Regions from separate parts of the Duganella kummerowiae genome, predicted to be linked through region 1. Evidence: predicted binding sites of a transcription regulator. Region 1 holds the regulator's gene; each other region holds the start of a gene.
What was found. The regulator sigma-54, encoded in region 1, starts transcription at its own class of promoters, with help from an activator protein. The targets are predictions, from matches to a motif close to TGGCANGNAANCTGCTTT.
Positions count from the first base shown of each region.

Region 2: the regulator sigma-54 is predicted to act here: its motif matches at 6,948-6,965, upstream of ACLB1G_RS17795 (MSMEG_0572/Sll0783 family nitrogen starvation response protein).
Region 3: the regulator sigma-54 is predicted to act here: its motif matches at 2,383-2,400, upstream of ACLB1G_RS09700 (TldD/PmbA family protein).

Region 1 covers NZ_JBKFEH010000008.1:283,891-291,861, forward strand. Annotated here, with positions in the region: gene queF (NADPH-dependent 7-cyano-7-deazaguanine reductase QueF) at 1-349, shown strand, start outside; gene ACLB1G_RS09065 (PTS sugar transporter subunit IIA) at 693-1,175, shown strand; gene hprK (HPr(Ser) kinase/phosphatase) at 1,237-2,172, shown strand; gene rapZ (RNase adapter RapZ) at 2,175-3,038, shown strand; gene ACLB1G_RS09080 (enoyl-CoA hydratase/isomerase family protein) at 3,039-4,118, opposite strand; gene ACLB1G_RS09085 (alginate lyase family protein) at 4,127-5,086, opposite strand; gene hpf (ribosome hibernation-promoting factor, HPF/YfiA family) at 5,175-5,531, opposite strand; gene ACLB1G_RS09095 (RNA polymerase factor sigma-54) at 5,608-7,089, opposite strand; gene lptB (LPS export ABC transporter ATP-binding protein) at 7,094-7,849, opposite strand; gene lptA (lipopolysaccharide transport periplasmic protein LptA) at 7,849-7,971, opposite strand, start outside.
Region 2 covers NZ_JBKFEH010000012.1:9,858-17,828, reverse strand. Annotated here, with positions in the region: gene ACLB1G_RS17830 (lipoprotein-releasing ABC transporter permease subunit) at 1-1,121, shown strand, start outside; gene ACLB1G_RS17825 (MSMEG_0569 family flavin-dependent oxidoreductase) at 1,090-2,361, opposite strand; gene ACLB1G_RS17820 (MSMEG_0570 family nitrogen starvation response protein) at 2,386-2,673, opposite strand; gene ACLB1G_RS17815 (sll0787 family AIR synthase-like protein) at 2,666-3,691, opposite strand; gene ACLB1G_RS17810 (MSMEG_0567/Sll0786 family nitrogen starvation N-acetyltransferase) at 3,688-4,221, opposite strand; gene ACLB1G_RS17805 (MSMEG_0568 family radical SAM protein) at 4,218-5,330, opposite strand; gene ACLB1G_RS17800 (Nit6803 family nitrilase) at 5,327-6,376, opposite strand; gene ACLB1G_RS17795 (MSMEG_0572/Sll0783 family nitrogen starvation response protein) at 6,393-6,875, opposite strand; gene ACLB1G_RS17790 (aminotransferase-like domain-containing protein) at 7,259-7,971, shown strand, end outside.
Region 3 covers NZ_JBKFEH010000008.1:408,600-416,570, reverse strand. Annotated here, with positions in the region: gene ACLB1G_RS09710 (protein-glutamate methylesterase/protein-glutamine glutaminase) at 261-1,367, shown strand; gene ACLB1G_RS09705 (class I SAM-dependent methyltransferase) at 1,354-2,163, opposite strand; gene ACLB1G_RS09700 (TldD/PmbA family protein) at 2,631-4,268, shown strand; gene ACLB1G_RS09695 (TldD/PmbA family protein) at 4,281-5,618, shown strand; gene ACLB1G_RS09690 (TldD/PmbA family protein) at 5,744-7,381, shown strand; gene ACLB1G_RS09685 (TldD/PmbA family protein) at 7,396-7,971, shown strand, end outside.

The DNA.
Region 1 (7,971 bases):
GGCCAACTTCGACGAGGCCCCGGTGGAGGAGAAACTGGTCTCGCACCTGCTCAAGTCCAACTGCCTGGTGACCGGCCAACCCGACTGGGGCAGCGTGCAAATCCATTACGCCGGCCCGCAAATCGACCAGGAAAGCCTGCTGCGCTACCTGATCGGCTTCCGTGAGCACAATGAATTCCACGAGCAGTGCGTGGAGCGCATCTTCACCGACATCCTGCGCCAGTGCCAGCCGCAGCAGCTGGCCGTGTACGCCCGCTACACCCGCCGCGGCGGCCTGGACATCAACCCCTGGCGCAGCAACTTCAGCACGGCCCAGCGCCCGCCCAATTTGCGCGGCGCGCGACAGTAACAGATTTTTCTCAGCGCCAACAGAAAACAGGCGTATGATGGGCATCCATGGCGCATATGCCCCCGGCCGTATCACTGTCCGGCTTGGGGCCCATAAAAACGCGCAAATTTGGCTTGAATGCCCCGCTCCCAGCGAAAAGACGGTATTTGTCGGCTTTACTACCCGGATATAGCGCACACCCACTTCGGTGCATTTTGGATCGAGCCCGGACCGGCCCCGGACGCCCAGTGGCGGACGCCCCGGCGGTCCGCCGGCGCCAGTGAATTCGTTACATGGCGCCCAAACAGGCCTATAATTCTGCTCGCATGCCACCCTTGTGCGCCGCACCATTTTACGTCGCCTTATGAACAATCTAAGCAAAATACTCTCGCTGGAAAATGTCCTGCTGGATCTGGAAGTGTCGAGCAAAAAGCGCGCTTTCGAACAGGCCGGCCTCATATTCGAGAACAATTGCGGTATCGCCCGCTCCACCGTGTCGGACAACCTGTTTGCGCGCGAGCGCCTGGGGTCCACCGGCCTGGGCCATGGCGTGGCCGTCCCGCACGGCCGCATCAAGGGCATGAAGAGCCTGAAGTCGCCGCTGGCCGCCTTCGTGCGCCTGTCCGAGGCGATTCCCTTCGAATCGCCGGACGGCAAGCCGGTCAACCTGCTGTTCTTCCTGCTGATCCCCGACCACGTGACCCAGCAGCACCTGGAAATCCTGTCCGAGATCGCCGAAATGTTCTCCGACGACGCCTTCCGCACGGCGCTCTCCACCGATCCCGATCCGCGTTCGGTGCACGCCCGCATCACCAATTGGCTGCCGTCGCTGCAGGCGGCCGGCTGATCCACGGCCGGGCAAATCGGTTACACTCGGGTTTCAACCCACCCTCCAGTAAAGACCGCCCATGCTGCAAACTCCGCTGACGATACAACGGCTGTATGACGACAATCGCGAAAGTTTGCAACTCGGGTGGTTTGCCGGCTTTCCCGGCGGCGAACGCCTGATCTCGGGCGACGTGGCCTCGGCGGCCGACCAGGTCGGCCACCTGAACACCATCCACCCGGGCCGCATCCAGGTGTTCGGCCACCAGGAAATCAATTACTACCAGCGCCTCAAGTCGCTCACGCGCAGCCACGTCATCGGCGAACTGATCGCGGGCGGGCCGCCGGCCCTCATCATCGCCCAGGGCCTGGAGACGCCGCCCGACATCCTGGCCATCTGCGACGAGAAAAACATCCCGCTGTTTTCCACCCCGCTGCCGGCCGCGCAGGTGATCGACTTCCTGCGCGTCTACCTGTCCAAGAAGCTGGCGCAGCGCGTCATCATGCACGGCGTGTTCATGGACGTGCTGGGCGTGGGCGTGCTGATCACGGGCGATTCCGGCCTGGGCAAGAGCGAGCTGGGCCTGGAGCTGATTTCGCGCAGCCACGGCCTGGTGGCTGACGACGCGGTGGAATTCTCGCGCATCGCGCCCAACATGATCGAGGGCCGCTGCCCGCCGCTGCTGCAGAATCTGCTGGAAGTGCGCGGGCTGGGGCTGCTGGACATCAAGGCCATCTTTGGCGAGACGGCGGTGCGGCGCAAGATGCGCCTCAAGCTGATCGTGCACCTGGTGCGGCGCGGGGCGGCGGACGAGGAAGTGGAACGGCTGCCGTTCCAGTTCCCCACCGAGGATGTGCTGGGGCTGCCGATCCGCAAGGTGGTGATACCGGTGGCGGCCGGCCGCAACATCGCCGTGCTGCTGGAAGCCGCCGTGCGCAACACCATCCTCCAGCTGCGCGGCATCGACACGCTGCAGGAGTTCATGGAGCGCCAGCGCCAGGCCATGAGCGGAGACTAAGCATGCACATCGTCCTCATCACCGGCATCTCCGGCTCGGGCAAGTCGGTGGCCCTGAACGTACTGGAAGATACAGGCTACTACTGTGTCGACAACCTCCCTCCCGCTCTGCTGTCCAACCTGGTCTCCACCCTGGTGGCGGAAGGCACGGACATGCTAGCCGTGGCGGTCGATGCGCGCAGCGCCGAATCGCTGGCCGGCCTGCCGGCCGACGTGCAGGCCCTGCGCCAGCTGGGCCACGACGTGAAGGTGATGTTCCTGACCGCGAACACGCATTCGCTGGTGGCGCGCTTTTCCGAAACGCGCCGCAGCCACCCGCTGTCGCATGAACTGCGTCCGGGACAGAACCCGGCCGCGCGCCGCACCCTGATCGAATGCATTGCCGAGGAACGCGAACGGCTGTCGCCCATCGAAAAGCTGGGCCACGTGATCGATACCTCGGAAGCCAGCGCCAACAAGCTGCGCGGCTGGATCAAGGACCTGGTGGCGATCGAGCGCGCGCCGCTGACCCTGTTCTTCGAATCGTTCGCCTTCAAGCTGGGCGTGCCCATGGACGCCGATTTCGTGTTCGACGTGCGCGCCCTGCCCAATCCGTATTACGACCTGGCCCTGCGCCCGCTCAACGGCCGCGACGCGCCCGTAATCGACTTCCTCAATGCCCAGCCCAGCGCGGTGGAGATGTACAACGACATCCGCGCCTTCGTGGAAAAATGGCTGCCCTCGTTCAAGACCGACAACCGCAGCTACCTGACGGTGGCGGTGGGCTGCACCGGCGGCCAGCACCGCTCGGTGTACATGGCCGAGCGCCTGGCGCAGTACTTCCACCCCGCCGAGCGCGTGGTGGTCAGGCACCGCGAACAGTCCTGATCAGCCCACGAGCCCGCGCAGCGGGTGGGCGTAGCCGGGCCATACCGGCTCGAAGAACTGCGCCACCATGTCGCCGCCAACCTGTTCCAGCGCGGGCGGGTTCCAGCGCGGCGCGTGGTCCTTGTCGACCACCAGGGCGCGCACGCCCTCCAGCACCTCGCCATGCTCGAAGCAGCGCCGCACCAGGCTGCGCTCCATGCGCAGGCACTCGGCCAGCTCCAGCGTGGCGCCGCGCCGTAGCAGCTCGTGGGTCACGCACATCATCAGCGGCGAACGGGCGCGCATGGCGTCCAGGGCTTCTTGCGCGAAGGGGCTGGGGTCGGCCGCCAGCGCGTCCATGATGGCCGGCACGGAGCCGGCGCTGAAATGGCGTGCGATGGCGTCGCGCTGCGCCTCCAGCCTGCCTGCCTGCAGCTGCGCGCGGAACGGCGCGGCAAACGCGGCGATGGCGGCGCGCAGTCCGGCGCCGGGCGTGGCGGCGACCAGCTGCGCCAGCGCCCCCAGGTGCGTGGACGGCACATAGTGGTCGGCCAGCCCGGCATACAGCGCGTCGGCGGCGTGAATGGCCAGTCCGGTCAGGCCCAGGTAATGGCCCATGGCGTGCGGCGCGTGCGACAGGAAGTGGCTGCCGCCCACGTCCGGGAACAGGCCGATATTCACCTCCGGCATGGCCATGCGGGTACGTTCGGTGACGATGCGCACCCGCGCCTGCGGGCCGGCCTGCGAGATGCCCATGCCGCCGCCCATCACCACGCCATCCATCAGCGCCACATAGGGCTTGGGATAGTGGTGGATGAGGTGGTTGAGCGCGTATTCCTCGGTGAAGAAATCCTCCAGCAGCGCCGCCCGCGGCGTGCGCCCGACCTCGTGGAAGAAGCGGATATCGCCGCCGGCGCAGAAGGCCCTGGCGGCGCTGGAGCGTATCAGCACGGCCGTCACGTCATCGCTGGCGCGCCAGTCCAGCAGGGCGCGTGTGATGGCGCGCACCATCTCCAGCGACAGGGAATTGAGGGCCTGGGGACGGTCCAGCGTGATGACGCCGGCGCCGTTGCTGATGCTGGTCTGGACGAATTCGCTCATGGCCCATTCTACCGCGCCACGTGCTCCAGCGGATTGGCCAGTTTCAGTTCTCCGCCCAGGCGCGGATAGCGGGTCGGGTTGGCGGCCGCCAGTTCAGGCTTGCCCTCATGGCGGGCATAGATCACGGTCCACGACATCTCGCCCGGCCCCACCGGCTCCTGCTCGACGCCGGCGGCCCTGGCGATGCCGGACGGGTCGCGCGCGGCGGCGATGGTGTAGCGCACCAGCTGGTCCAGCCTGGGCGAGTGCACGTCCAGCACCGAGGCCAGCATGGACAGCGGTACGGCCGAGAACACGTGGTAGTGCAGCGCCTTGGCGGCGCGCGCCATCTCGGCCGGCAGCGAGCCGTCGTCCGCCACCTGTGTCATGGCGTGGTCGAACACCTTGCGGCCCCAGGCCAGGCGGCGCTGGTCGCCGGTCACGGCGCCGGCGGCGGCCACCGCCAGGCCTTCCCAGTAGTAGTGGTTGTTGCGCACGCCCTTATGCGCGTCCGAATGCTGGATGGTGGCGTCGGCGATAGTCCCCAGCCAGCCTTCGATGGCCTGGCGCTGCTGCTCGCTGGCGGCCGGCTTGACGCGCGCATAGCTGAGCGAGAGGCCGGACAGGGTCCATTTGCGCTGGTACCAGGACTGCTCCGTGCTCAGCTTGCCCAGCATGGCGCCCTGCCCGGCCCAGGCCGACAGCCATGCCAGCGCGCAGGCGCCGTCGGCGGCCTGGCCCTGCGGGTCGGCCTGGTAGCGGCTGGCCGCGCTCGACACTTCGCCGAGGAAATCCTCGATGGGTTTGGTGTTGGCGATGTTGCGGGCGCGCAGTACCGGGTCGATCACGGAGTGATGGCTGTCGGTGTAGTAGCCGTTGGCGTCGATGTCGATCACGGCCGGCGGCGCCGGCTTGCAGGCAGGTGCGGCGGCGGAGACGGACACGGCGGCGCTGAGCAGCAACGATATAAATAATTTATCAAGTTTCATGCAGCCACTCGCAGAAGGAAAACGTTTACCTTAACACAGGCAAAAAAGGGCGCCAAGCGCGCCCTTCGTTGTGGAGCCGGCGTGGGGTCTAGACGGCGGCGGTGGGTTCGTAGCTGTCGGGCAGGTGTTTGATGGCGTCGTGGCCATGCTGCTGGACTTTGTCCTTGTATTTCATGACTTGCCGGTCGAGCTTGTCGATCAGCGTATCGATGGCGGCGTACAGGTCTTGCGACAGGCTTTCCACGTACACGGTCTTGCCGGACATACGCAGGTTGATTTCAGCCTTTTGACGTTTCTCTTTCTCTTTAAGGTTATCGACCGTGAGGATCACGGCGATATCGATCACTTGATCAAAGTGGCGGGTGACGCGCTCCAGCTTGTTCTGCACGTATTCACGGATAGCCGAAGTCACTTCGAGATGATGACCACTGATGGTGAGATTCATACACACTCCTAAAGATGATGTCGCCTTACGGCCAGTGCGGGCGCCCATTGCCGCCGGGCGCGCAGTGGCCAATGCACTACAAAGACTTGCGGAGGCTGACTGGAGGGATTTTCAAGGCTTCGCGATACTTGGCAACAGTACGTCGCGCGATCACCATGCCCTGTTCTCCCAGCATGTCCGCAATCTTACTGTCGGATAAAGGATTTTTAGGGTCTTCTGCTCCTGTCAGTTGCACGATGAGCGCCCGTATCGCCGTCGATGAGGCTTCGCCCCCCGCTTCGGTGGCGACGTGGCTGCCGAAGAAATATTTCAACTCAAACATGCCATGCGGGGTCAGCATGTATTTCTGAGTTGTTACCCGAGAAATAGTACTCTCGTGTAAACCCAGTGTATCAGCAATTTCGCGAAGCACAAGGGGTCTCATGGCGACGGCGCCGTGCGAGAAAAAATTCTTTTGCCGTTCCACTATCGCCTGCGCCACGCGCAGGATGGTGTCGAAGCGCTGGCGCATGTTCTTGATCAGCCACTTGGCTTCCTGCAGCTGAGCACCCATGGCGCCCTCGCCCTTGCCCTGCTTGAGCAGGTTGGCGTACATGGCGTTCACGCGCAAGCGCGGCATGACGTCGTTGTTCAGGCTGACCTGCCAGCCGTTGCGGCCCTTCTTGACGATCACGTCCGGCACCACGTAGTCGGACACGTCGGACGCGAAGGCGGCGCCCGGATGCGGATTACACTGGCGGATCACGGCCTGCGCCTCGCGCAAGTCTTCCTCGTCGCAGTTGAGGGCTTTTTTCAGCTTGTTGAAATCGCGCTGGGCAAACCAGGCCAGATGCTGTTCGACGATGGTCAGCGCCATGCGCCGCGTCACCAGGGGCACGCCGGGCATGCGGCGTATCTGCAGCGCCAGGCACTCGGACGCGTTACGGGCGCCCACGCCCACCGGGTCGAAGCTTTGCAGCAGCGTGAGGGCCGTGCGCAGCTCATCGAGCTCGATCTCCAATTCTTCCGGCAGGCGCGCGTGGATGTCCTCCAGCGGCTCTTCCAGGTAGCCGTTCTCGTCCAGCGCATCGATGATGATTTCCACCAGCGCGCGGTCGCGCATTTCCAGCACCGTCACCCGCATCTGCTCCATCAGGTGCTCGCGCAGGGTGCAGTGGCCCGCTTCCAGTTGCGGGCGGGAATCCTCGTCGTCGTTGTTCTTGCTACGGCCGGCGTCGCCCCAGTCCATGTCGGCCTCGGGGGTGGTGCTGTCGGTGTCGGCGGCCGGGCCGTCATAGGCCTCGCCTTCGCCGGCCGGCGCAGCATTGTCGGGCGTGTGCACGGGATCGGCGCCGGCCTCGGCGGCGCCGGCCGGCTGGCTGATGGCGCCATCGGACAGCAGGCGCACGGAGTGGTCCAGCGGGTCGTCCAGCCTTTCCAGCAAGGGATTTTCGGTCAGCAGCTGTTCCAGTTCCTGGTGCAATTCCAGCGTCGACAATTGCAGCAGGCGTATGGACTGCTGCAGCTGCGGCGTCAGCGCGAGATGTTGCGAGGTACGCAGTTGCAAAGACTGTTTCATGGATCTACATACGGAAATGTTCACCCAGATACACGCGACGCACCGACTCATTGGCGATGATGTCGTCTGGCCGGCCTGATGCCAGTACCGTGCCCTGGTTGATGATGTATGCGCGGTCGCAAATGCCCAGCGTCTCGCGCACATTGTGATCGGTAATGAGGACGCCGATGCCGCGCTCCTTGAGGAAGCGCACGATGCGCTGGATCTCAATCACGGCAATCGGGTCGACCCCGGCGAAAGGTTCATCGAGCAGCACGAAGCGCGGGTTGGTGGCCAGGGCCCGCGCGATCTCCACGCGGCGCCGCTCGCCGCCCGACAGGGACAGCGCGGCGTTGTCACGCAGCTTCTCGATTTGCAAATCGGCTAGCAGGGTATTGAGCCGTTCATCAATTTCCGCCTTGGATAAAGGCTTGCCGTTGACTCGCTGGATTTCGAGCACGGCGCGGATGTTTTCTTCCACCGTCAGTTTGCGGAACACGGACGCCTCCTGCGGCAGGTAGGACAGTCCCAGCGCCGCGCGGCGGTGGATGGGCAGGCGCGAGATGTCGGTCCCGCTGATATCGATGCTGCCCGCATCGGACGGCACCAGGCCGACGATCATGTAGAACGAGGTGGTCTTGCCGGCGCCGTTGGGGCCCAGCAGGCCCACCACTTCGCCGCACTCGACCTGCAGCGACACGTCATGCACCACCTGGCGCTTGCCATAGGTCTTTTGCAGTCCGCGTACGATCAGGGTGCTGCCGCAGCTGGCCATGTCCATTATTTCCCCTGTGGCGCTGGTTGCGGCGCGGCGTTGGCCGGGTTCTTGCTGGATGGCTGTATCACCATGGAGCCGCGTCCGCCGCCCACCTTGCTCTCGCCGGTGGAGGTGTTCTTGACCGC
Region 2 (7,971 bases), on a different contig from region 1:
GCATGCTGTCGGTGGTGGCGCATGTGGAGCTGTTCGACATGCGCGGCGCGATGCCGGATTGGCGCCAGGCTGCAGCCGAGGCGCGCCGCAATCCGGAAGTGGTGGGCGCGGCGCCCTTCGCCGAGACCCAGGGCATGCTGGTGCGCGACGACGTGCTCAAGCCGGCCGCGATACGCGGCATCCTGCCGGAGATGGAAGCCGGCGTGTCGGACATCACCAGGCAGATGAAAAGCGGCAGCTTCGATGCGCTCAAGCCGGGCGAATTCAATATCGTGCTGGGCGTGGAGCTGGCGCGCGCGCTGCAGGCCAGGGTGGGCGAGCAGGTCATGCTGGCCATGGCCCAGGGTGAGAGCGCAACATCGGGAGCTGCAACGGGAGCTGCAACGGGCGCCGCGCCGGGAGCCCTGTCCGGCGCCCTGCCCCGCACCCGGCCGTTCCGGGTGGTGGGCATTTTCGAGGCCGGCCACAACGAGTTCGACTCCACCCTGGCCTTCGTCCATATCGCCGATGCCGAGCAGCTGCTGCACACCCAGGGACCGTCCGGGATCCGCCTGCGCCTGCGCGACCTGCACCAGGCGCCGCAGGTGTCGCTGGAACTCAAGCGCAGCATGCCGGGCGACTTCTACATCCGCAACTGGGCCCAGGTCAACAGCACCTGGTTCGCGGCCGTGCAAAGCCAGAAGCGCATGATGTTCATCATCCTGGCCATGATCATCGCGGTGGCGGCCTTCAACCTGGTGTCCACCCTGGTGATGACGGTGACCGACAAGCAGGCCGACATCGCCATCCTGCGCACCCTGGGCGCCTCGCCGCGCTCGGTGATGAAAATCTTCGTGATCCAGGGCGCGCTGACCGGCGTCATCGGCACCGTGGCGGGCGTCGGCCTGGGGGTGCTGGTGTCGCTCAACATCGACGTGATCGTGCCCGCCATCGAGCACCTGCTGGGGATCAAATTCCTGTCCAAGGATATCTATTTCATCAGCACCGTGCCGTCCGACCTGCGCTGGCCGGACGTGCTGCGCATCGGCGGCGTGGCCATGCTGCTGGCCTTTGCCGCCACGCTCTACCCCAGCTGGTGGGCGGCGCGCGTCAACCCGGCACAGGCGCTGCGCTACGAGTAGGCGCGGGCGCGGCCTGCGCCAGGATGTGGCTGAGCAGCCATTCGGCGTCGCGCGCGATGCCGGAGAAGCGTCCCGAACCCCAGGTATGCATCCATGGCAGGCCGAGAAAGTACAGGCCCGGCATGCCGGTCACGCCGCGCTCGTGGCGCGGATAGCCGCGCTGGTCGAAGATGTCGGCCTGTATCCAGCTGAAATCGGTGCGGAAGCCTATGCACCAGACCACGGCGGCGAGGCGGGACACGTCCAGTGAGGTGGGCGCACCGGCCGGCGGCTGCCACGGCGGCTGGTAGCGCGGTTCGATGGGCGCCTGGATGCCATGGGCCTCGATATGGCGGTCTATGCTGTCGTTGATCTTCAGGTAGACCGCATCGGCGCCATCCAGGTTGGCCTGCAGGTCCGCGCCGAAATGGGCCCGGCCGCCGCGCAGTCCCTCATAGCGGCCGTACAGCTGCATGCCTTCCAGCGCGAACTTGCGCAGGTCGATATCGCGCCCGCCGTCGCGTCCCGTCACGTAATGATTGGTTTTCTCGCGCACCCCCACGCCCAGCGGATGCCGGTCCACCGGCAGGTCGTAGTAGGCCATCTCGTCCAGCCACTTGACCACGTCCTTGCCCCGGTAGCGGCGCGCCACGCGCGGGGCGTCGCCCACGCACAGGTGCACCTTGCGGCCGGCCAGGTGCAGGTCTTCGGCAATCTGGCAGCCCGACTGGCCGGTGCCCACCACCAGCACCTCGCCCGGCGGTAGCTGCCCGGGATTCTGGTACTCGGACGAGTGCAGCTGCGTGATGGTGGCCGGGAGCTGGTCCGCATCGCCGGGCAGGATGGGAATGTGGTATCCGCCCACGGCCACCACCACCTGGCGCGCGCTGAAGCTGCCCGCGCTGGTGGCGACGCGGTAGCCGCCATCGGCCTGGTCACCGGCCACGGCGGTGACGCTCACGCCTTCCAGCGCGGGCGGGTTGAAGGAGGCGATGAAGGCGTCGATGTAGGCCACGATCTGCTGCTTGACCATGAAGCCGTCCGGATCATCGCCCTGGTAGGGAAAGTCGGGCAAGGTGCATTGCCAGTTGGGCGTGACCAGGCAGAAGCTGTCCCAGCGCTCGCTGCGCCAGGCATGGCCGAGGCGGTGCTTTTCCAGGATCAGGTGGGAAACGCCCTGCTGCTTGAGCAGGTAGCTGAGCGACAGGCCGGCCTGGCCGCCGCCGATGATCAGCACCTCGTAGTGGATTTGTGTAGGCATGATGGTGTCTCGTAATGATAGGGTTCAGGGCCGCAGCGATTCGACCCGCACGGTGGCCTCGCCGTGGTCCGCGTACAGGGCGGCGCTGGCTTCCAGACGCGCCAGCTGGTCCATGGCGGAGGAGCAGGCGTAGCCGTATTTCAGGCGCACCCGCTCGCTGGCCTGCCGCAGGGCCGCGCGGCTGCGCGCCATGAAATCGTCCAGCGTATAGGCCTGGCCGGCCTGCAGGTAGCTGTGCACGATGGTAGAGGGGGAATAGCACTCGCTGACCGTGTCGTCGGGCCAGCGCACGGTGAAACGCACTTCAGGCATGGTTCATCTCCTTGGGTTGGGTGGCGGCGGGGCCGCAGCCGATCAGGTCCTGGACGCCGAAGTCCCACAGCAGCCCGCGCTCGCCGTCCAGCAGCAGTTGCACCTCGCGGCCGGCGTTGGTGCGGCCGATGACGGCGCAGGCCAGTCCGCGCGCGCCGAAACGCTCCAGCACTGCGCCGCTGTGAAGGCCATCCACGCTGAGCAGGAAGCCGTAGCTGGGGAAAGTCGACAGCCAGCGCTCCAGCGCCACGCCGGCCGGGCGCGGGATGGCGGCCAGGTCGATGTCGGCGCCGATGCCGGAGCATTCCAGCAGCATCAGCGCGGTGCCGAGCACGCCGGCCATGCTGACGTCCTTGGCGGCGCGGCACAGGCCATCCTCGGCGATGGATGGCAGCAGTTCCAGGTCGGCGCGCAAGCGCGCGGGCGGGCTGCCCAGGCTGGCGTTCCAGTAGTCGTAGGGTTCCTGGTAGCGGCCGCGCAGGTCGAACACGGCAATCAAGTCCTGGCCAGGACTGGCGTCAAAGCTGGTCAGCAGCTTGCTGGCCTTGCCGGTGATGGCCACCGCCAGCTGTTCGCGGTCGCTGCGGCGGTTGCTGTGGCCTCCCACGATGGGAACCTGGTACACCTCGGCCGCCGCCGCCAGGCCCTGCGCCAGCGGCAGGGCCGCGTCGCCGCCGCGCGCCCACAGGGCGTCCACCACGGCCAGCGGGCGCCCGCCCATGGCGTAGATGTCGCTGACATTGACCATCACGCCGCAATAGCCGGCGAACCAGGGCTCGCGCGCCACGAATTCGTTGACGAAGCCTTCGATGGCCAGCAGCAGGTAGCTGCCGTCCTCGCAGGGAATGGCGGCGCAGTCGTCGCCGACCGGCGCGCTCCAGGCGCAGCCGCGCGCGGCCGCACCGTCCGGCCGCGCCAGCGCGTGCACCATCTGGCTGATGTCGCGCTTGTGGGCGATACCGGCCGATGAGCGCACGGCCTGGGCCAGCCGCGCCAGCTCCGACGCAGGCGCGTTCATGGCTGCGGCTCCGTGCTGAGGAAGCCCACCTCGCCATCGAGGATGGGCGGATAGTAGGCCAGGTCGGCGCGCATCAGGTGGTGCACGCGGCCATGCAGTTCCAGCGCCCCCAGGCTGCGCCAGTGCAGCTGCTCGAACATGGCCACGTTCTGCTGCTGCACGTGGGCCAGGAAAATCTCGCAGCCCAGCGCATGCGCGGTGCCGACCGCCAGCCGTATCAGGCCGCTGCCGACGTGGGCCTGGCGCCGCACCGGGCGCGCCACCGCCAGCCGCGAGCCCCACCAGCTGCGGCCCTCGGCCTTGTGGATGCGCACCGTGCCTACCACTTCGTCGGCCTGGCCCGGGAGGCTGGCGACGGCGGCGATGGGCAGGGCCAGCGCATCGATATCGTCGCTGTCGTCGCCATCGAACAGGCCCTGCTCCTGGCAGAACACGGCGCGCCGCAGCTGGCGGGTGGCGGCGCGCTCGGACTGGCTGATGGCCAGCTTGATGCGCACCGTGAGATCGGGAATGGTCATTACCGCGCTCATGCCGTTTTCCTTTCAAACGTGGATAGCGAAGAACAGGCGCCGCAGCGCCCGCAGCCGGCCTTGATGTCCGAGGAATGCAACCCGCCCCGGCCCAGCATGGCGCCCAGCGGCTCCAGCAGCTCGCGCATGAACTGCGGCGAGGGAGCGGGATGGTCCTCCAGCGGCGTGCCGGCGATGGGCACGAAGGGCACCACGAAGGGATACACGCCGAGCGCCACCAGCTGCTCGCAGCAGCGCAGGATGGCGTCCGGCGCATCGCCCAGCCCGGCCAGGATGTAGGTGCTGACCTGGCCGTGGCCGAACACCTCCACGGCGCGCGCGAAGGCGTCGAAATAGCGCTCCAGCGGCACGCTGGCCTTGCCCGGCATGATGCGGGCGCGGACCTCCGGCGACACCGCCTCCAGGTGCATGCCCAGCGAGTCGATGCCGGCGTCGCGCATGCGGGCGAACCAGGCGTCGTCGTCGGGCGGCTCGCACTGGCCCTGGATGGGCAGCGCCACCGCCGACTTGACGGCAAAGGCGCTCTCGCACAGGATGGCGGCGCCGCGGTCGCTGGCGTTGGGCGTCCCGGTGGTCATCACCATGTGCTTGACGCCATCGAGCAGCACGGCGGCGCGCGCCACCTCGGCCAGCTGCTCCGGGGTCTTGCGCAGGATGGTGCGGCCGGCCGCCAGCGACTGGCCGATGGCGCAGAACTGGCAGGACTTGCGCCGGCTCTCGTAGCGTATGCAGCTCTGCAGCACGGTGGTGGCCAGCACATCCTTGCCGTGCAGGGTGGCGATCTTCGAATACGGGATCCCGTCCAGTGTCTGCATGCGGTAGAAGCGCGGCTGGCGCGGAAATGAAATCATGCCCACGGTACGGCCGTCACGCAGGATGGCGCTGCGCCCGTCCGGCCCCGCCGGCGCGGCCAGGTAGGGCGAGTTGAAGGCGCTGCCGGTATGCACCGGGATCATCACCGTCAAGCCATCGACAGTGACGGCCTTGTGGTCGGACGGTCCGGCCCCGCCGCGCCGGCTGGGCGCCCCCTCGCCCGGATCGGACAAGCGCATGCCCAGCGACTGCAGCTCGGTGATCAGTTCGCGCTCAGGCGTCAGGGTGGCGTTCATGCCGCCTCCTGCTCTGCCAGCAACCCCGTCGTCAACCCCGGTGTCAGATCTGCCATCAACCCCGGTGTCAGATCTGCCATTGGTACATCAGTCCGCTTGGCCGGGACATCGATGGCAGCCTGCAGCGGCAGCTTGGCCCGTCCGTCCATGACCAGGCTAAGCAACTCCGGCCGCGCGTAATGGCCGACCGCATCCATCATCCGTTTGCGCTTGGTGATGAGGGCCATGTCCAGGTCCGCGATCACCATGCCCTCGCCGCTGCGCAGCGGCTCGGCCAGCAGGACGCCCTCGGGCGAGACGATGGCGGTGCAGCAGCCGCCGCGCAGCGCCTTCTGCACCGCTGGATCGGGCGTGATGGACTGGATCTGGCTGTCGCTGAGCCAGCCGGTGGCGTTGATGACGAAGCAGCCCGATTCCAGCGCATGGTGGCGTATGGTCACCTCCATCTGGTCGGCGAATATCTGCCCCACCATGGAGCCGGGGAACTGGGCGCAGTGGATCTGCTCGTGCTGCGCCATCAGCGCGTAGCGCGCCAGCGGGTTGTAGTGTTCCCAGCAGGCCAGCGCGCCGACGCGGCCCACTGCCGTCTCGGCCACAGTCAGGCCGCTGGCGTCGCCCTGGCCCCAGATCATGCGTTCGTGATAGGTCGGCGTGATCTTGCGGCGCTTGAGCACCAGCGCGCCGTCGGCGTCGAACACCAGCTGGGTGTTGTACAAGCTGCCGTGATCGCGCTCGTTCACACCCAGCACCACCACCACGCCATGGCTGCGCGCGGCGGCGGCCACGGCGTCCGTGACCGGTCCCGGCACGGACACGGCGCGCTCGTACAGCAGCAGGTGCTCGGCGCCTGCGGCAAAGGGCGGACGCACGAACGAAAAATAGGGATAGTAAGGCACGAAGGTCTCGGGAAAGACCACCAGTTCGGCCCCCTGGGCGGCAGCGCCGGCGATGGCCTCCAGCACGCGCGCAAGGGTGCCGCCGGCGCTGTCCAGGTCCGGCGCGATCTGCACCGCCGCCGCGCGTACACGCTTCTTGGTCGTAGTCATGTCCGCCTCTCCCGGCTTACAGGGTCCAGGTGTCGATCACGACGGCGTTGTCGCGCAGGTGCAGCAGCTTCAGGTCCAGCACGTCCTGCGGCGCGATGGCGCGTATGCCTTCTATCAGCGACGGCTCGCCATGGCCGTAAAGGGCTTGCAGGGCAAAGCGGCAGGCGTACACCTTGCCGCCCTCGGCCATGAACTTGACCAGCTGGTTGTTCATGTTCAGGTGGCCGGGGAAGGCCTCGTCGCCCAGCGTGGGGAAGCCGCGCTGCAGGCCCAGGGTGACGCCGGGGCCGTACAGCAGCACGGTGGTCTCGTAGCCCTTGCGCTGCAGGCGCGTGGCCTGCAGCAGATTGACGAAGCCGATCGAGCCTTCGAAGGCCACGGTGTGGAAGGTGATCAGCGCTTTCTCGCCCGGACGGGCTTTCACGTCCTCGAATACCTTCTCCTCGTAGTCGACAAAGTAATCGCCTTTGGTGTGCGGTTTGTGGGCTATGGCTGGCATGGTCGTCTCTCTTTCGCTAGGGGTGGATGGAATCGGGCGCCGCCGATTGACTGCGCCGCGATGCCGGGATTGATTGCATCCGGCGTGCCACGCCATGCCAGCCCGGCAGCCATTTGACGGGACCGAAATCCATGCAATCGGCCCCGGCGCGCGGGGCTACGCTCTGGCGGCGCGCACGCCGTTTTTCCGCGCCCGGAGCGGCATCCCTACAAATTCTCCATACAATCCATTTTTCCCATATGAAACAAGGCACTAGCGGGGTGCGCCGCGATGGCGCACGCTGCCCGGCCGTGGTGCAGGAATGGCCCGTTTCGGGACCGAAAAGCGGGCATGCATCATGCATACAATTTTCGGCACCGTACTGGATTGACTGGAGAAAGAGCATGCCCAAAAGCGCCGCAAGCTGGCTCCCCAAGCTGAAGAAAAACGAAGGCCCGGTCTACAAGCTGATCGCCGACGCCATTGCCGCCGACATCGCGACCGGGCGGCTGGTGGCCGAACAGCGCCTGCCGCCGCAGCGCCAGCTGGCGCAGGCGCTGGGACTGGACTTCACCACCGTGGCGCGCGCCTACGGCGAGGCCCACAAGCGTGGCCTGGTCGATTCCACCGTGGGCCGCGGCACCTTTGTCTGCGGGCGGCGCGCGCTGGCGGTGCCGCATGCGGTGGCCAGCCGGCCGAATGTGGACCTGTCGATGAACATGCCGCCGGAAGCGTATCCGCCCGATCTGCTGAAGCTGATGCGGGCCGGGCTATCGGCACTGGCGGACACGGATGGCGCCATGGTGGAGCTGCTGCGCTACCAGAACTTCGGCGGTTCGGCGCGCGACCGCGAGGCCGGCGCGCTATGGCTGCGGCGGCGCGGGCTGGTGGTGGAACCGGAACGGCTGCTGGTGGTGCCGGGCGCGCAGGCGGCGCTGCTGGCCATCCTCAGCACCATTGCGCCGCCGGGATCGGTGATCTGCTGCGAGGCCCTGACCTACCCCGGGCTGCGCGCCGTGGCCGGGCTGCTCAACCTGAAACTGGTCGGTCTGCCGATGGATGGCGAAGGCATCGATGCGCTGGCGTTCGCGGCCGCCTGCGTGCAGCACCGGCCGCA
Region 3 (7,971 bases), 120 kb from region 1:
AACCCTGGATAAGGAAAGAGTGATTTCCTGTTGGAAATTGTATCCAATAAATATATCCGGTTACCTGGCTTTCCTCAACAAGTATTTGTAACATTTGATACGTATGTTGCAAATTAGAATTAACACTCTGTTTTTTTGAGGCAAAAATCTTGATATTTAAACTAGTTGATATCGTTCCCATTTTGTCCTTCCTATACTAACGCCCCCGCCAAAACAGCAGCGCACTGGAAGCGTTCCCGGACTTCGGCTACATTAAATGGATGAGCTCGATACAGGTCATGATCGTCGATGATTCCGCCGTGGCGCGCCAGGTGCTGGCCGGCCTGCTCAATGGCGCTGGCGGCATCCAGGTCAGCCATGCGCTGGCCAATCCGCAACTGGCCATGCAGCGCATCAAGGTCCAGCGCCCCGACGTGATCGTGCTGGACGTGGATATGCCGCACACGGACGGCCTGGGCTTCCTGCGTACCCTGATGCTGGAGCGTCTGGCGCCAGTGGTGGTTTGCTCGGCGCTGTCCGGCAAGGCGCTGTCCTCGGTGGAAGGACTGACTGCGGGCGCCGCCGTCATCGTCAAGCCGCGCGCGGACCTGTCCGTGTGCCCGCCGGACTTGGCCGCCGCCCTGGTGGCCGCCGTGCGCGCTGCCGCCAGCCCGCGCAGGAGCGCGCCCAAGCCCATGCACGCGAACACGGCCGGCACCTCACCCGTGACCCTGGAGGCGCCTGCGCCCGGGGCGGCGGCCGTGCTCGATGCGGACGCCATGCTGCCGCCCGCCGGCCCGCGTGCGCCAGCCCGCACCACGGCGCCGGTGGTGGCGATAGGCGCTTCCACCGGCGGCACCCAGGCCCTGGAGGAGGTGCTGGCCATGCTGCCGATCGACGCGCCCGGCATCGTCATCGTGCAGCACATGCCGGAGCGCTACACCGGCGCCTTCGCCGAGCGCCTGGACAGCATCTGCCGCATCCGCGTCAAGCAAGCGGCCCACAACGACCGCGTGCAGCCGGGCCTGGCGCTGATCGCGCCCGGCGGGCGCCATATGCTGCTGCGCCGGGACGGTGGCGAATATGTGGTGGACGTGGTGGAGGGGCCGCTGGTGAACCGTCACCGGCCCTCGGTGGACGTGCTGTTCCGCTCGGTGGCGCGCTGCGCCGGCGCCAACGCCCTGGGTGTCATCCTGACCGGCATGGGCGACGACGGCGCCGCCGGCCTGCTGGAAATGCTGCAGGCCGGCGCCCGCACCGTGGGCCAGGACGAAGCCAGCTGCGTGGTGTACGGCATGCCGCAGGAGGCCATGAAACTGGGCGCGGTGGAGAAACAGCTGCCGCTGCAGGCTATCCACCGCGAGATAGAGCAATTTACTTCGGCTTGACGAACTTCAGGGTCATGCGGTCGCTCTCGCCGATGGCCTGGTATTTGGCGCGGTCCACGTCCTTGTTGGCATAGGTGGGCGGCAGGGCCCACACGCCGCCCTTGTGGTCGGCCGTGTCCTTGGGATTGGCGTTGATCTCGGACTTGGCGGCCAGCTTGAAGCCGGCCGCTTCCGCCAGTCCGATCACATATTGCTCCGACATGTAGCCGGTGCTGGCGGTGGCGTCCTGCATCTTCCCGGCCGGCAGGCGGTGTTCCTCCACGCCCAGCACGCCGCCCGGCTTGAGCACGGTGTACAGGCTGGCGAACAATTCCTTCATCTTGTCCGGTCCGTTGGGGATCCAGTTGTGCACGTTGCGGAAGGTGAGCACCATGTCGACGCTATTTGGTGGTGCAAGCTCGATCTTGCGCGGTGGTGCGAACACGCCCAGCTGCACCTTGTTGAACGCGGCCGGGTTGCCGTTCAGCTTGGCCATGAAGCGCTCGGCGCTGCGCCGTTCGCCGGCGTCCGGGGCGGACAGTTCGGCGCCCCCGGTGATCAGCTTGCCGCGTTCGCGCAGGTAGGGCGCCAGGATTTCCGTGTACCAGCCGCCGCCCGGCGCCAGTTCCACCACCGTCATGTCGGGGCGGATGCCGAAGAAGGTCAGGGTCTCGTAGGGATGGCGGTAGACGTCGCGTTCGACGTTGGCCGGGGTGCGGGCGCTGCCGCTGATGGCGGCGCGCAGCTGCGCGTCCTCGGCCTGGGCGGCGCCCAGCAGCAGGGTGGATGCCAGTGCGGCCGCAAGCAATCGTTTCATGCAGATCTCCTGAAGGGTGGTCGTTATGGTGGCGGGCCGTCCGTCACGGCGTCGGCCCTGCGCGATGATCGGCCAAGCGCGATACCAGGTCAAGCCTGTCCGGCCCCGGACAACTCGCGGACACTGCCCGGACACTGGCGGACACTGGCGGACACCGGCGGCAGCGGTGCACGGCTTGCAGCGGCGGCCCTGCCTGGTTTTTGCACCATCGTTGCGCATTGGCACACATTTTGCCTAAGAGCTGGCTTATTCGGCTACCAACATTGATTAAGAACCCGTTTTAAAATGAGCAGGGCAAGGCGCGGCGACGAAGACAGTGCGCGTGCACGGCAAGGAGCCGCAACGCCGCCATGGTCATTTTGAACGGGTTCTAAACGGCTTGCGTGGTGGACGATAGCGTTGCAGTGCAGAGCAAGAATCCAGTGCGGCCACAAGCCGCGATCCTTAAGTCAGTGATTGGAGAGACAATGGAACGACGTGCATTTCTGAACATGAGCAGCCTGGCCCTGGGCAGCATGCTGCTGCCGACCTTCGGGCGCGCCATCGCGGCCGAAGAGCTGCTCAAGCCGGTGGAAACCAAATTCAAGAAGCAGTTGGCCGATACCGCCATGACGGCGGCCACCCAGGCCGGGGCCAGCTATTGCGACGTGCGCGTCGGCCGTTACCTGAACCAGTTCATCATCACCCGTGACCTGAACGTGGAAAACGTGGTCAACACCGAGTCGGCCGGGGTCGGCGTGCGGGTGATCGCGGGCGGCGCCTACGGCTTTGCCGCCACCAACGACATGACGCCCGACGGCGTGGCCGCCGCGGCCCGCCAGGCGGTGGCCATCGCCAAGGCCAACGCCAAGCTGGGCGGCGAGCCGGTGCAGCTGGCCCCGGTCAAGGGCGCGGGCGAAGTCAGCTGGGCCACGCCCTACACCAAGGATTGGCGCGCCGTCCCCATCAAGGAAAAGGCTGAGCTGCTGATTGCCGCCAACAAGGCCGGCATGGATGGCGGCGCCAACTTCATGCAGTCGCTGCTGTTCCAGGTCAACCAGCAAAAATACTTCGCCTCCACCGACGGTTCCTATATCGACCAGGACATCCACCGCCTGTGGGTGCCGGTCACCGCCACCGCCGTGGACAAGACGTCCGGCAAGTTCCGTTCGCGCCAGGGCCTGTCGGCCCCGGTCGGCATGGGTTATGAATACCTGGACGCCCGCCCCGAGCACAAGCTCAAGGCGGCCGGCGGCGTGACCACCCTGTACACCAAGTCCTACGACCTGGTGGAAGATGCGCGCGCGGCCGGCAAGCAGGCCAAGGAAAAGCTGACCGCCAAGTCGGTCGAGCCGGGCAAGTACGACCTGGTGCTGTCGCCCGAGCACCTGTGGCTGACCATCCACGAATCGGTGGGCCACCCGACCGAGCTGGACCGCGTGCTGGGCTACGAGGCCAACTACGCCGGCACCAGTTTCGCCACCCTGGACAAATGGCAGTCCAAGAAATTCAAGTATGGCTCCGACCTGGTCAACATCGTGGCCGACAAGACCACCCCCGGTTCGCTGGGCTACGTCGGCTATGACGACGAAGGCGTCAAGTGCAAGCGCTGGGACATCATCAAGGATGGCATCCTGGTCAACTATCAGGCCACCCGCGACCAGGCCCACATCATCGGCGAGAAGGAGTCGCATGGCTGCTCGTATGCCGACAACTGGAGCAGCGTGCAATTCCAGCGCATGCCCAATGTCTCGCTGCAGGCCGGCAAGAAGAAAATCACGCCGGACGAACTGGTGAAGGACGTCAAGAAAGGCATCTACATCGTGGGCGATGGTTCGTTCTCGATCGACCAGCAGCGCTACAACTTCCAGTTCGGCGGCCAGCTGTTCTACGAGATCAAGGATGGCAAGATCGGCCAGATGCTGGAGGACGTGGCCTACCAGTCCAACACCCAGGAATTCTGGAATGCCTGCACCGCCATGTGCGACGAGCGCGACTGGCGCATGGGCGGTTCCTTCTTCGACGGCAAGGGCCAGCCCAGCCAGGTCAGCACGGTGTCGCACGGCGCCAGCACCACGCGCTTCAATGGCATCAATGTGATCAACACCGCACGCAAGATCGGCTAAGGGGGAGCGCAGATGAAACAACTGAACCAGGACGACGCCAAGCGCGTAATGGACAAGGTGCTGTCGTATTCGACCGGCGACCAGTGCGAAGTGAAGATCAACGGCAGCCGGCGCGGCAACGTGCGCTATGCGCGCAACGCCGTGTCCACCGCGGGCCTGGTGGAGGATACCCAGCTGGTTGTCAGCGTCGCGTTCGGCAAGAAGCAGGGCATCGCCACCATCAATGAATTCGACGACAAGTCGCTGGAAAAAGCGGTGCGCCGCGCCGAGGACCTGGCGCGCCTGGCGCCGGAAAATCCGGAATTCATGCCGACCCCGGAGAAACAGCAGTACAAGCCGTCCCAGACCTTCCACGCCGCCACCGACGCCATCGATCCCGAGTTCCGTGCCCAGGTGGCGGCCTACAGCATCGAGAACAGCAAGAAGAACAAGCTGGTCGCGGCCGGCTTCTTCAGCGACAGCAGCAGCTTCGAGGCGATCGCCAATTCCAAGGGTGTGTTCGGCTACCAGCGCGACACCGGCCTGGACTTCACCCTGACCGTGCGCACCGAGGATGGACGCGGCTCCGGCTGGGTCAAGCGCAGCGTGGGCGACGTGAACAAGTTCGACGCCCGCGCCGCCTCCGACATCGCGATCGAGAAGGCGCTCAAGTCGGTGGACGCCAAGGCGCTGGAGCCGGGCCGTTACACCGTGATACTGGAGCCGGCCGCCACCTCCGACCTGCTGGGCTTCATGTTCGGCAGCTTCGACGCCCGCTCGGCCGACGAGGGCCGCAGCTTCCTGTCCAAGAAGGGCGGCGGCAACCGGATGGGCGAGAAGCTGTTCGACGAACAGGTCAACATCTGGGCCGACCCCTGGGACAAGGACGTGGCCGTGCTGCCCTGGGATGGCGGCTCCTACCTGGCGCGCGAAAAGCACGACATCATCAAGAACGGCAAGGTGGCCTACCTGGACTACTCGCTGTTCTGGGCCAAGAAGCAGGGCAAGCGCGCCATCGGCACGCCGGGCAACATCATCATGGCGGGCGGCAGCAAGTCCACCGAGGAGCTGATCGCCAATACCAAGAAGGGCGTGCTGGTCACGCGCACCTGGTATATCCGCATGGTTGATCCGCAGTCGGTGCTGCTGACCGGCCTGACCCGCGACGGCACTTTCTACATCGAGAATGGCAAGATCAAGCACCCGATCAAGAACTTCCGCTTCAATGAAAGCCCGGTCACGATGCTCAACAACATCGATGAACTGGGCAAGCCGGAAATCCTGGCCGGTGACGAATCGCCCTTCCAGCTGGTGATCCCGGCCATGAAGGTGCGCGACTTCAACTTCACCTCGCTGTCCGACGCAGTCTGAGCCGTCACTCCCGCGCAGGCGGTGGTCCGCCACTGCGGAGTCCATGCTGAAGCCGCATACACTCGCACTCAGCATGGGCTCCTGCCTTCGCAGGAGCGACGCCGCTAACACCAGGGAGTATGCATTTGGAACGACGTTCATTCTTAAAAATCAGCGCGGCCGCCGGCGGCGCCCTGCTGGTACCGGTCTTCGGCAACGCCATCGCCGCCGAGGAGCTGCTCAACCCCATGGCGGTGCAATTCAAGAAAGCGCTGGCCGACGCCGCGCTCAATGCCGCCACCAAGGCCGGCGCCAGCTACTGCGACGTGCGCATAGGCCGCTATCTCAACCAGTTCATCACCACCCGTGACCTGAACGTGGAAAACATCGTCAACACCGAGTCCAGCGGGGTCGGCGTGCGCGTGATCGCGGGCGGCGCCTACGGCTTCTGCTCGACCAACGTGATGACGGCCGACGCCGTTGCCGACGCCGCGCGCCAGGCCGTGGCCATCGCCAGGGCCAACGCCAAATTGCAGACCGAGCCGGTGCAGCTGGCGCCCGTCAAGGGCGTGGGCGAGGTGGCCTGGGCCACGCCATTCAAGAAGGATTGGCGAACGGTGCCCATCAAGGACAAGGCCGAGATGCTGCTGGCCGCCAACAAGGCCGGCATGGAGGCTGGGGCCAGCTTCATGCAATCCAACCTGTTCCAGGTCAACCAGCAAAAGTATTTCGCCTCCACCGACGGTTCCTACATCGACCAGGACATCCACCGCCTGTGGTCGCCCCTGACCGCCACCGCCGTGGATAAAACCAGCGGCAAGTTCCGCACCCGCGACGGCCTGTCCTCGCCGGCCAGCATGGGCTACGAATTCTTCGAGGCGGCGCCCATGCACCGGGTGGCGGCCGCCGGCAAGGTCACCCCGCTGTACAAAGGCGCCTACGACATCGTCGAGGATGCGCGCGCGGCCGGCCGCCAGGCCAAGGAAAAGCTGGGCGCCAAGTCGGTCGAGCCGGGCAAGTACGACCTGGTGCTGTCGCCCGAACACCTGTTCCTGACCATCCATGAATCCGTGGGCCACGCCACCGAGCTCGATCGCGTGCTGGGCTACGAGGCCAACTATGCCGGCACCAGCTTCGCCACCCTGGACAAGTGGCAGTCCAAGAAATTCAAGTACGGTTCCGACATCGTCAACTTCGTGGCCGACAAGACCACGCCCGGTTCGCTGGGCTGCGTCGGCTACGACGACGAGGGCGTGCCGTCCAAGCGCTGGGACCTGATACGCAACGGCATCCTGGTCAACTACCAGGCCACGCGCGACCAGGCCCACATCATCGGCGAGAAGGAATCGCAGGGCTGCTCGTATGCCGACAGCTGGAGCAGCGTGCAATTCCAGCGCATGCCCAATGTGTCGCTGGAGGCGGGCAAGAAGAAGCTGACCCCGGACGAACTGGTCAAGGACGTCAAGAAGGGCATCTACATCCTGGGACGCGGTTCCTATTCCATCGACCAGCAGCGCTACAACTTCCAGTTCGGCGGCCAGCTGTACTACGAAATCAAGGATGGCAAGATCGGCGCCATGCTGGAGGATGTGGCCTACCAGTCCAACACCCAGGAATTCTGGAACGCCTGCAGCGCCATGTGCGATGAGCGCGACTGGCGCATGGGCGGCTCCTTCTTCGATGGCAAGGGACAGCCCAGCCAGGTCAGTGCGGTCTCGCACGGATCGAGCACCACGCGCTTCAATGGCATCAATGTGATCAACACCGGCCGCAAGATCGGCTAAGGGAGACGGACCAGATGAAACTGCTGAACCAGGAAGAAGCAAAACGCATCACCGACAAGGTGATCTCGCTGTCCAAGGCCGATGAGTGCCGCGTGTCGCTGAGCGGCAGCCGCACCGGCAATATCCGCTATGCGCGCAACAGCGTGTCCACCGCCGGGCTGGTGGAAAACACCCAGCTCAATGTGTCGGTCGCCTTCGGCAAGAAGCAGGGCACGGCCTCGATCAACGAGTTCGACGACAAGTCGCTGGAAAAGGCCGTGCGCCGCGCCGAGGAAATGGCGCGCCTGGCGCCGGACAATCCGGAATTCGTGCCCGCCATAGGCAAACAGGAATACCGCCCCTCGAATACCTACAACGAGAGCGTGGCCGCCATCGATCCGGAGTTCCGGGCCGAGGTGGCGTCGCACAGCATCCTGGCCGCGCGCAAGAACAAGCTGGTGGCGGCCGGCTTCTTCACCGACTCCACCGGCTTCGAGGTCATCGCCAATTCGAACGGCGTGTTCGGCTACCAGGCCTTGAACGACCTGAACTTCACCGTCACCGTGCGCACGGAAGATGGCCGTGGCTCCGGCTGGGTCACCCGCTCCGCC